3 regions of the Rhizobium sp. Root149 genome follow, and region 3 is predicted to be linked to each of the others. Evidence: riboswitches for the same ligand, from Rfam matches in the RefSeq annotation. Region 3 holds a riboswitch; each other region holds the start of a gene.
The links. A riboswitch is a leader RNA that binds a small molecule or an ion and turns the genes downstream of it on or off. The one in region 3 is predicted to bind cobalamin.
Positions count from the first base shown of each region.

Region 1: another riboswitch for cobalamin. It lies ahead of ASD54_RS20265 (energy-coupling factor ABC transporter permease); the one in region 3 lies ahead of ASD54_RS03870 ((2Fe-2S) ferredoxin domain-containing protein).
Region 2: another riboswitch for cobalamin. It lies ahead of ASD54_RS19690 (DUF1636 domain-containing protein); the one in region 3 lies ahead of ASD54_RS03870 ((2Fe-2S) ferredoxin domain-containing protein).

Region 1 is NZ_LMGD01000023.1:86,663-89,903, reverse strand. It holds gene ASD54_RS20275 (DUF393 domain-containing protein) at 1-51, shown strand, start outside; gene ASD54_RS20270 (aldo/keto reductase) at 155-1,042, shown strand; gene ASD54_RS20265 (energy-coupling factor ABC transporter permease) at 1,096-1,776, opposite strand; cobalamin riboswitch at 1,827-2,034, opposite strand; gene ASD54_RS20260 (histidine kinase dimerization/phospho-acceptor domain-containing protein) at 2,101-3,241, opposite strand, start outside.
Region 2 is NZ_LMGD01000022.1:308,734-311,974, forward strand. It holds gene ASD54_RS19680 (cobyric acid synthase) at 1-453, opposite strand, end outside; gene cobO (cob(I)yrinic acid a,c-diamide adenosyltransferase) at 453-1,067, opposite strand; cobalamin riboswitch at 1,177-1,404, shown strand; gene ASD54_RS19690 (DUF1636 domain-containing protein) at 1,502-1,933, shown strand; gene cobW (cobalamin biosynthesis protein CobW) at 1,930-2,967, shown strand; gene cobN (cobaltochelatase subunit CobN) at 2,967-3,241, shown strand, end outside.
Region 3 is NZ_LMGD01000002.1:43,601-46,841, reverse strand. It holds gene ASD54_RS03875 (LysR substrate-binding domain-containing protein) at 1-244, shown strand, start outside; cobalamin riboswitch at 1,008-1,199, shown strand; gene ASD54_RS03870 ((2Fe-2S) ferredoxin domain-containing protein) at 1,301-2,095, shown strand; gene ASD54_RS03865 (ABC transporter substrate-binding protein) at 2,117-3,241, shown strand, end outside.

The DNA of each region.
Region 1 (3,241 bases), on a different contig from region 3:
TATCGTGGCTTTTTGCGCATCAGGCCACGCCTGCAACGGCTGTTCCAGTAAGCGCTGCTATTCGTCCATCACCGCTTCGACAATATCACAGAGTTGAGATAAACCGCGTGGCAGCGGCGGGCTGCAGCCCGCGATTTGGCGAGAAAGGAAGCAGATGCAGCGCGTTGAAATTCAGGCCGGATTGGATCTCTCACGGATCGTCTATGGCATGTGGCGGCTAGCCGATGATCAGGATGTGTCCGCGGGCAATATCATTGCCAAAGTGGAAGCATGCCTTGAACAGGGTATTACCACCATGGATCATGCGGATATCTATGGCGGCTATACCGTTGAAGAGCATTTCGGCAGAGCATTGAAAGGCGCCGGACTTCGAGACAAGATCGAAATTGTTACCAAATGCGGCATAGTTGCACCCACGGGAGACTACGCCGGGGCACGGCTGAAGCATTATAATACCTCGGCACAGCACATCAGCGCGTCGATCGACAGATCTCTACGTCTCCTGGGCACAGATTACATCGATCTTTTGCTGATCCACCGCCCCGATCCTTTCATGGATTTTACGGAAACCGGCGGCGCTCTCGATGCCGCCGTGTCATCCGGCAAGGTCAGAGCCGTCGGCGTTTCGAATTTCCGCCCCTGGGATCTCGCGGCGCTGCAGTCGTGCATGCAGACGAAACTCGTGGTCAACCAGATCGAACTGAGCCTTTTGGCGCGGGACCCGTTCACGAATGGTGATCTGAGCTCGATGACACGAGACAAGGTCCGGGCAATGGCATGGTCACCTCTGGGTGGTGGCCGCCTTTTTTCAGATGACACTGACCTTGGCAGGACGCTGGATCGCATCGCAGCCGAACAAGGTGTAGATCGCACAGCCATTGCCGTCGCCTGGCTACTCGCACATCCGGCCCATATTCTGCCCGTCATGGGTACAAACAATGTTGCACGTATTCGACAGATTGGCGATGCGATGAAAGTCAAGCTTTCGCGGGAAGACTGGTTCGAACTCTATTCCACGGCAGAAGGCCGGGACGTTCCATAACGTCTCGGCAATCGGCGGCCTGCAATCAGGCCGCCGGCTTAGAGATCACAGTGTCAGGCTGCCTGATGCAGTCGACGGCTGAAAATCGGGCCCTGGCTGTATTTGCGCAAGGATTTAGCCGCTGCAAGCACGGCCAGATCGACCAACGGCTCAATGAGGATAACGCTCATATAGGCCACGCCGAAACTTCCGATGCTCACGAGATTTTCGACCGTGAACCCGTGGCCATAGAGCGCCCAGAAGGCCACCCAGGCAACAATACCACCCTGATAGGCGGTAGACAGTGTAAATGCCTGGCGATAGGTCACATCAACATAGGCCGTGCGGGCCGGAATAAGCTTGGCCGCGAGCTGGCTGATGGCCCAAAGCGGAACGAGCAAGGTCGTTACGTTCATGCCATACTGAGGAAGATCGAACGGCGAGAAGAACAGGCCCTGGATGAGGAGGCCGGCGGCAAGCCCGATGGACGCAGCACCTGCGCCGAACATCAGGAACAGGGTCGACCCAAGAATGAGGTGAACTTCGGAAACGCCGACCGGATGATGCGGCAAGACCTCGAAAAAGCCGAAGACGAGAACGGTCGTAATGGCACTTCGCAACGCGAGCGACGCGACACCACCATCCCGACGAACACTGTCTGTTGCCATTTTGGCTGTCAGCCCCAGCGCGGCCAATGCTGTCGCGTAGCTGAGCACGATTTTTGCGCCGTCAACGACGCCCGGTTCAATATGCATATCTGCCTCCCCGCGCCCACCGCGCGGTCGATTGGTGTGTCATAATCGGACGAATGTCCGCCTCTGATGGCAGGTCTCCTGGCTTGCGATTCGCAGCTTCATCCCCCTTCCCGGCCCTGACGCCAGTGGATAACGGATGTCGCTCCTCGCCTACAGTTGCGGGGGCAGCCGTGGCATTGGCAACTTGCGTTGCATCACCACATTCCCTTTTCACCGGTTGCTTTATGGGCAACCGAGACCATCATCGGGAAGCCTAAGACTGTTTTTGAGCGCAGCGCAATCCCGTTCACGGCGATTTCACGAGAAAACAACTGTGAGACAGAATCACGGGTCAGGAAATACGATGCTCGCATCGAAACGAGACTGGTCGGGCGCCAGCGGCGTGGCCGTCAGTTCCAGTTGCGCGCCCATCTGGGTCGCCAGCCGTTCCACGATGGCGAGCCCCAGACCCGAGCCGGGATGAAGGGAATGGCCGCGCACGAAGCGCTGTCGCAGCTTTTCCGGAGGAAGCAAGGTCTTGGGCGACGTGAGGTTCGATACGCGCAGGCCATCCGGCTTCAGGTGCACGTCGACATGCGTGTCAGGCAAGCGGTAGGCGAGAGCATTTTCGACCAGATTACGGGCAGCAATGGCAAAGGCGTCCGGATCTACCTCGCGAGAAAGGACCATTCTCTCCGGACGATGATAATGAAGAACCGAGCCACTCTGGCTGTTGCGCAAGAATTCTTCCATAACGACGTCAAGGATCGTCGACAGGTCCGAACGAACCGCAGACTTACCGATGCCCGCATCGGCTCGCGCAAGCTGCAACAACTTTTCCGTCAGCACGGAGAGCTTCCTGAGTGCTGCGTCAACCTGCCTGGCGCGATCCCGGGTCTGTCCATCCTCAAGCTCGGAAAGCAGGAGCTGGCTTTGTGCAAGTGCACCTGCAATGGGTGTCCGCAATTCGTGAGCACTGTTGGCGGTCAAGGAACGTTCTGCTTCCAGCGCATCGTCCACCCGCTTGATCAGAAGGTTGACGGATTGCTGGATCGGTTCGAGTTCGATAGGCAGATCCTTGAGATCGATGGGTGCAAGATTCCCGCTGTCGCGCAGGCCGATAACGCGCTTCAAACGATCCACCTCGCTGACGTTTCGGCGCACGAACCAACTGACGGCAATCAGACTCGCCGGCAGGAGCAGGAGAAGCGGCAGCAGCAGTGCCGTACCGCCCTCAATTGAGGCCTCCCGCCGATGCTCCAGCGAATCTGCGACTTGTACGAAGATGCTGCCACTGACGGCAGCAACCGTGAATATGCGTTTTTCGCCGCCACTCCAGAAGCCTTCCACCAGCGGCGCTTCGTAAGGATCGGCACTGACATTATGCGAATGCAGCAGCACGCGACCGGAGCCATCCCGAACCTGATAGGTCAAATACTCATCTGGCACGTTTTCGCGCAACGCCGTCAGCTTCCGGGGAGCGCTG
Region 2 (3,241 bases), on a different contig from region 3:
GATGTCGTTGCGGCGTAGATTGACTTCGGACGCACTGCCTGCCCCTTCCACCAGCACCAGATCGGCTTGAGCCTTCAGGTGCTCGAAGCTTTCCAGAACAGCTGGCATCAGCCCCGCCTTGATCTGCTGATATTCGGCAGCCTTGGCATTGCCGCGCACCTTGCCCTGCACGACAATCTGCGCACCCACCTCGCTTTGCGGCTTCAGGAGAACCGGGTTCATGTGCACTGAAAGGGGAGCGCGAGCCGCACGCGCCTGTAGCGCCTGCGCCCGACCAATCTCCCCGCCATCGGTGGTCACGGCCGCATTGTTCGACATGTTCTGTGGCTTGAATGGCAGGACCTTCAGCCCGCGCAGCGTAAAGGCACGGGCGAGACCCGCCACGACAAGCGACTTGCCGACATCCGATCCCGTTCCCTGAAACATCAATGCCTTGGCGGGCGGCTTTACCATCAGAACTCTATCCCGGCCTGCGCCTTCACACCCGACTTGAAGTGGTGCTTCACCAGCGTCATTTCCGTCACCATATCGGCGGCCTCGATCAAGGCGGCCTTGGCGTTACGACCCGTGACAATGACGTGCAGGTCCGGCCTGCGGGCGGTCAAATCCGCGATGACCATTTCAAGATCGAGGTAATCGTAGCGTAGCGCGATATTCAGCTCATCGAGGATCAGAAGCCCCACATCCGGCAGCGCCATCATCTCCTTGGCCTTCTCCCAGGCACGCTCGGCGGCGGCGACATCCCGCTTCAGGTCCTGCGTATCCCAGGTGAACCCTTCGCCCATAGTGTGCCAGATAACGCGATCACCGAAAGCTTCCAGCGCCACCCGCTCGCCAGTGTCCCAGGCACCCTTGATAAATTGCACGACGGCAACCTTTCGCCTATGGCCCAGCATGCGCAATGCCAACCCGAAAGCCGCTGTCGATTTACCCTTGCCCGGACCCGTGTTGACGATCAGCAGACCCTTCTCGATGGTCTTGGAGGCCACTTCCGCATCCTGAACCGCCTTGCGATTAGCCATCTTGCGGCGATGACGTTCCGCTTCGCTTTCGTCGATCTCCTTCACCGGCCTCTCCTTGCATCCTGTCGATGGAGCGGCGGACTATAGTCAAAACGATCCGTGCGGCAATCGCCCCCTGCCGTGATCACCATTGACAGCCACTCACGCAAGGGCATAGTGAACCTCTGTGAACGGTCTTTTCCCGGCAACGGGAAAAGCTAAGAGGGAACGTGGTGCGGAATTTCGCCTAAACCACGGCTGCCCCCGCAACTGTAAGCGGCCTTCCACCTTTGGATGAAGGATGGAGCGTCCGGCGCATAAAGCCACTGAAGATATCTTCGGGAAGGCGGCGCAGGCACGATGGTCGCGAGCCAGGAGACCTGCCGTTTATGCATGAAATCCGCCGGGCGGGGTGCTCCGGGCAAGGATGTATCAGACCATGTGAGGTGAGAAGCCTGACATGGACGCGCCCCATTGTAACAATGATTTGGGGTGGATTCTTGGATCTCTCGACACGACCAGACAGACAGGATGCCGCAGCACGTGAGGTTGCTGATGTGGTGATCCATGTCTGCGAAACATGCCGCAGCGGACAGGAAGCCGCCGATGCGCCGCGCGATGGGGCCCTGCTGGCGGAACGCGCCATGGCGCTGGCAGCTGAGGGTGTGGAAATCCGCTCGGTTGCTTGCCTTGCCAATTGCAAGCGCGCCTTGAGCGCCAGCATTCAGAGTGCCGATGGCTGGTCCTATGTGTTCGGCGATCTCGGCACCGATGCGGCAAACGATCTTCTGGAAGGTGCTCGCCTACTGGCCGGTTCCACCGATGGACTGATGCCGTGGAAGGGTCGCCCCGAAAGCCTCAAGCGCGGCATGATTGCCCGCATTCCGCCGCTCAACCCAATTCTCCCGAACGTCGAAGGACAGACTTCATGACCAATTCGCTCGCCCGCGTGCCCTGCACCGTTGTCACCGGCTTTCTAGGGGCCGGAAAAACCACGCTGCTGCGTCACGCGCTGGAAAACATCAAGGGCAAGCGCCTGGCCGTGATCGTCAACGAATTCGGCGATGTCGGCATTGATGGCGAAATCCTGAAGAGCTGCGGCATCGAAAACTGCCCGGAAGACAACATCATCGAGCTGGCCAATGGCTGCATCTGCTGCACCGTGGCGGATGATTTCGTGCCAGCCATCGACAAGATCCTCGCCATGGAGCCGAAGGTCGATCACATTCTGATCGAGACCTCGGGCCTTGCTCTGCCGAAGCCGCTCGTTCAGGCCTTCCAGTGGCCGGGCGTGAAAAGCCGCGTGACGGTGGATGGCGTCGTGGCCGTGGTCGATGGTCTGGCGCTGGCCGAAGGTCGCGTTGCCGACGACATGGAAGCCCTTGCCGCCCAGCGCGCCGAAGACCAGTCGCTTGACCATGACGACCCCGTGGAAGAAGTCTTCGAAGACCAGATCGCCTGCGCCGATCTCGTGATCCTCACCAAGTCCGACCTGCTCAACGAAGCGGATCTCGAAAAGGCCCGCACCCATGTGGAGGACCACCTGCCGCGCGCCGTACGCATCGTGAATTCGCAGAATGGCGAGATCGATCCCGCAATTTTCATCGGCCTTGGTCTGGCGGTTGAAGACGATATCGAAAACCGCAAGACGCATCACGATGACGAGCTGGACCACGAGCACGACGATTTCGACAGCTTTGTGCTGGATATCCCGGCCATTGCCAGCCCGGAAGAACTCAGCAAGCGCATTGCCGATGTAACCGATGCCGAAAAGGTGCTGCGCATCAAGGGTTATGTGGAAGTCTCCGGCAAGCCAATGCGCCTTCTGGTGCAGGCCGTTGGCCCGCGCGTGAACCACTATTTCGACCGCCCATGGAACACCGGTGAAACCCGCCGTTCCCGCCTCGTCGTGATCGGCGAAAAGGGCATCGACGCCGAAAAGATCGGGAAGCTGCTGGCCGCCTGATGCATATACTCGCCACCACATCCTCTTCGCTCGACGATCTGATCGAGCCGGTCGATCTGAACCAGACGCCGGGGGATGTGGTGGTGCTATCCTTTACCGATAGCGACCTGAACGGCATTGCGAGCGCCTGGAACCGGCTGAACCCGACCGGGCTTTCCCTGCGCCTGGCCCAGCTTGCCGACCTGCGCCATCCCATGTCTGTAGACCTCTGGGGTGACAAGGTGGCCCGGCATGCGAAGCTGATCCTCGTGCGCATTCTCGGTGGCTACGACCG
Region 3 (3,241 bases):
GCTGAAGGTCGTGTTGGAAACGCCGTATTCGACCACCATCTGCGCCATGGTTCAGGCAGGGCTCGGAGTCGGCCTCGTCAACCCCATGACGGCCGAACCCTATGTGGGGCGTGGCCTGACGATCATCCCATTCAAACCGGCGATCTATTTCCGCACCCTGCTGGTACTGCCGCCGAACCGCTATCCTTCGCGCATCGTTGCCGACTTTGTCGATGAGGTGATGAAGCTGTCGATATTTCAATGATTGGCGCTAGCGCTGCTAATTTGATGGCTTTGATACAATCAGGACTATCGTCTTCGCCATAAAAGTGGCCGTGACAGCGATGACGGCACAGAGGCTTCACTCGGCCTTACACTGGCAAGGCTTCTGACTGACCTTGCCCTGATGTTGCGAAGCTGCTGAACCAGAGTGTCGAAAACATCAAGGTCAGCATCTATCGCACGCCAGGGCCGGAAATTCTCTTCGCCAATCGCAATGACGACCACATCCATATGCCAATTGTCTTTCGGTTTGGACCGGTCCCGGCGTATACAGGTGGCAAATTAGCGACCAAAGCGATTGATCGCAGTCGCGCAGTTTTCCAGCTGCTGATGATATTCTGCTGGGCAATCAAGTCTTCAAGATCGGCTGTACTCAGGGCAGAGAGTTTATATGCCCGGACCGCTTATGCGACGATCTCGCACAGAAAAGAAAACTCCTTTAAACTATTGAAAAAGATCAGCAATTTCGTGGTGCATCGATAAAGCCAACCTGGCATCGAGCAACTTGGCAATACCGGTCTCATTACGCGTTCTCCCGGATCCTTCGACGTGGACCACTTCAAGTTAGTAAGCACCATTTGCTTTGAGGATCATCAAGCGCCCCTTACCATAGTGACAACGATTGACATCCATTATGTAACGTTATTACATATCAACAAAAATGTCGATGAGAAGGCAAATGAGAGTGGTAGCGGCTCCTAGTGGAACCATTGCCTCCTGTCGATTGACAGCAGGCCGCCATCATGTAGACATCGTCAGGTCAAGGTTCTTCCATCACTGGTGGAAGCTAAGAGGGAATCCGGTGCGACGCCGGAGCTGTCCCGCAACTGTAAACGGCGAGCCGTCCCCGAAAACGTCACTGACCTGAAAAGGTTGGGAAGACAGGGGAAGGCATAGACCCGTGAGCCAGGAGACCTGCCTGACAAGATAGAATTCCGCGGTCGGGGTCTGCCGCCGGAATGGCTCGTTCGCGTACCAAGGGGTTCGCGCGCGTCGTCATTTCGTTGCTAGCCTCGACCGCTCACGCGCGAGGCACGCAGTGACGACTAAGACAGGACCAGACGAGCGGCGCGCCGTTCTTCTCATCGCGAAATCCGCTTTTGCTGCGGCCCCTCACGCTGACATGGCACGCCTTACGGGCGTCATGGCCGAACACCGGCCTGATGCCGTCGTGCGTTACGCCTTCATCGAACAAGGCACTCCGTCTCTCAAGGAAGCGCTGCTGGCGCTGGTCGGCGAGGGCTGTTCCCATGTCAGCATTGCCCCGCTTGTTCTGCCCATGGAGCCCAGCTTTCCCACCTGGCTGCAAAAGGTGGTCCGCCGCTGGCGAAACGAGGACCACCGGCCATGGCCGGAGATAGCACTCACCGCTCACATCGCGGCAAGTCCGGCCATGGCAGCGCTGCTCGCCGATCTAGTCGCTTCAGCCAAACCCATCGAGCTTGCCGTTGATCAGAAATCCCTCGCCGAAGGTTCGCTTGTGCCGGACCAGAAACGCCGGGTCCTGGTCTGCCAGGGCGGTCCCTGCAATGGCGCAGGTGCCGACGCCATCTGGTGCCATCTGCGCAACGAGCAGCAGCGCCTGAAGCTGCGGACAACGGGCGAAGGCACCATGACCGCGAAATCCACCTGCCTCGGCCCCTGCAATCTTGCCCCTGTCGTCCAGGTCTTTCCCGAGGGCACCTATTACGGCGGCGTCACCGAGGCGGCCGTCGACCGCATCATCACCGAGCACCTGTTGGGCGGAACGGTCGTGGAGGATTTCGCCTATCACCCGACCGGACGCAAGCAGCGGCTGCGGCCGCTGCAAACACCAAGATTCCCGAATCCATAATCAACGAGACGAGAGGTCATTATGCCCATTCCGCTCCGCCAGCGCCTCAGCAGCGCGCTGATCGCCACCGCAGCCCTTGTGGCCGTCGCGTGGCCCGCAGCAGCGACTGAGCCTTTGCGCATCGGCGCAACCTTCATCACCAGTGGCGTTGACCCGGCCAAGGGATCAAATGGCTGGGCGCTCACCAGCCACGGGGTTGGCGAAAACCTGTTTACCGTCGACAGGCAAGGCAAACTTGTACCGGAACTGGCCGAAAAGGCCGAACGCACGGGCGACCTCACCTGGACGATCACCTTGAAGGCAGGGCGCGCATTCTCTGATGGCACGCCCGTGACAGCCGCAGCTTTGGCGGCCGGTTTCGAGCGCACCTTTGCCAACAACAAGGCAGCATTGGCGACAGGCGGGAAACTGACGTTTGCAGCAGCAGACGACCTCACCCTCAGGGTATCGACGGAAAAGCCGGTTCCTCTCATCCAGGCCCTGTTTGCCGAATGGCCGCTGATTGCCTACAAGCCGGCAGCCGAGGACGGCAAGACGATCTTTACCGGCCCCTACGAAATCGCGGATTTCAAGGTCGATGCGGCGATCGAATTGAAGCCGAATGCCCATTTTGAAGGGGCGGACCAGCGCAGACCGTTGACACTGAAACGGTTCGGCGATGCGCAAACCATGGCGCTGGCCTTTCAATCCGGGGAGTTGGATCTGGCCTTTGGTCTCCCCTCCGAAGTTGCCGCCCGACTGACGCGTGATCCGTCCCTGACAGTCAAATCCTTCGCGGTCGGGTACCAGTATTTTGCCTTTCTGAACACGACAAGGCCGGTGGTTCAGGACAAATCCGTGCGCCAGGCCATCGACCTCGCCTTCGATCGCAAGGAACTGGCCGCTGCCATCAATGGCGGAACACCGGCAACCGGCGCCTATGCTCCTTATTTTCCGTTTGCCGGCAGCCAAGCCCGGCCGACAGATGCTGCCAGGGCTGCCGCGATCCTGGATACTGCGGGCTGGACAAAGGGCACCGACGGCATGCGTACCAAGGACGGCAAGGCTCTGAAGCTTCTCGCGATCACCTATCCGCAACGGCCGGATCTGGTCACCATGCTGCCGGTCGTCAAGGCACAGCTTTCCCGGATCGGCATCGGGCTCGAC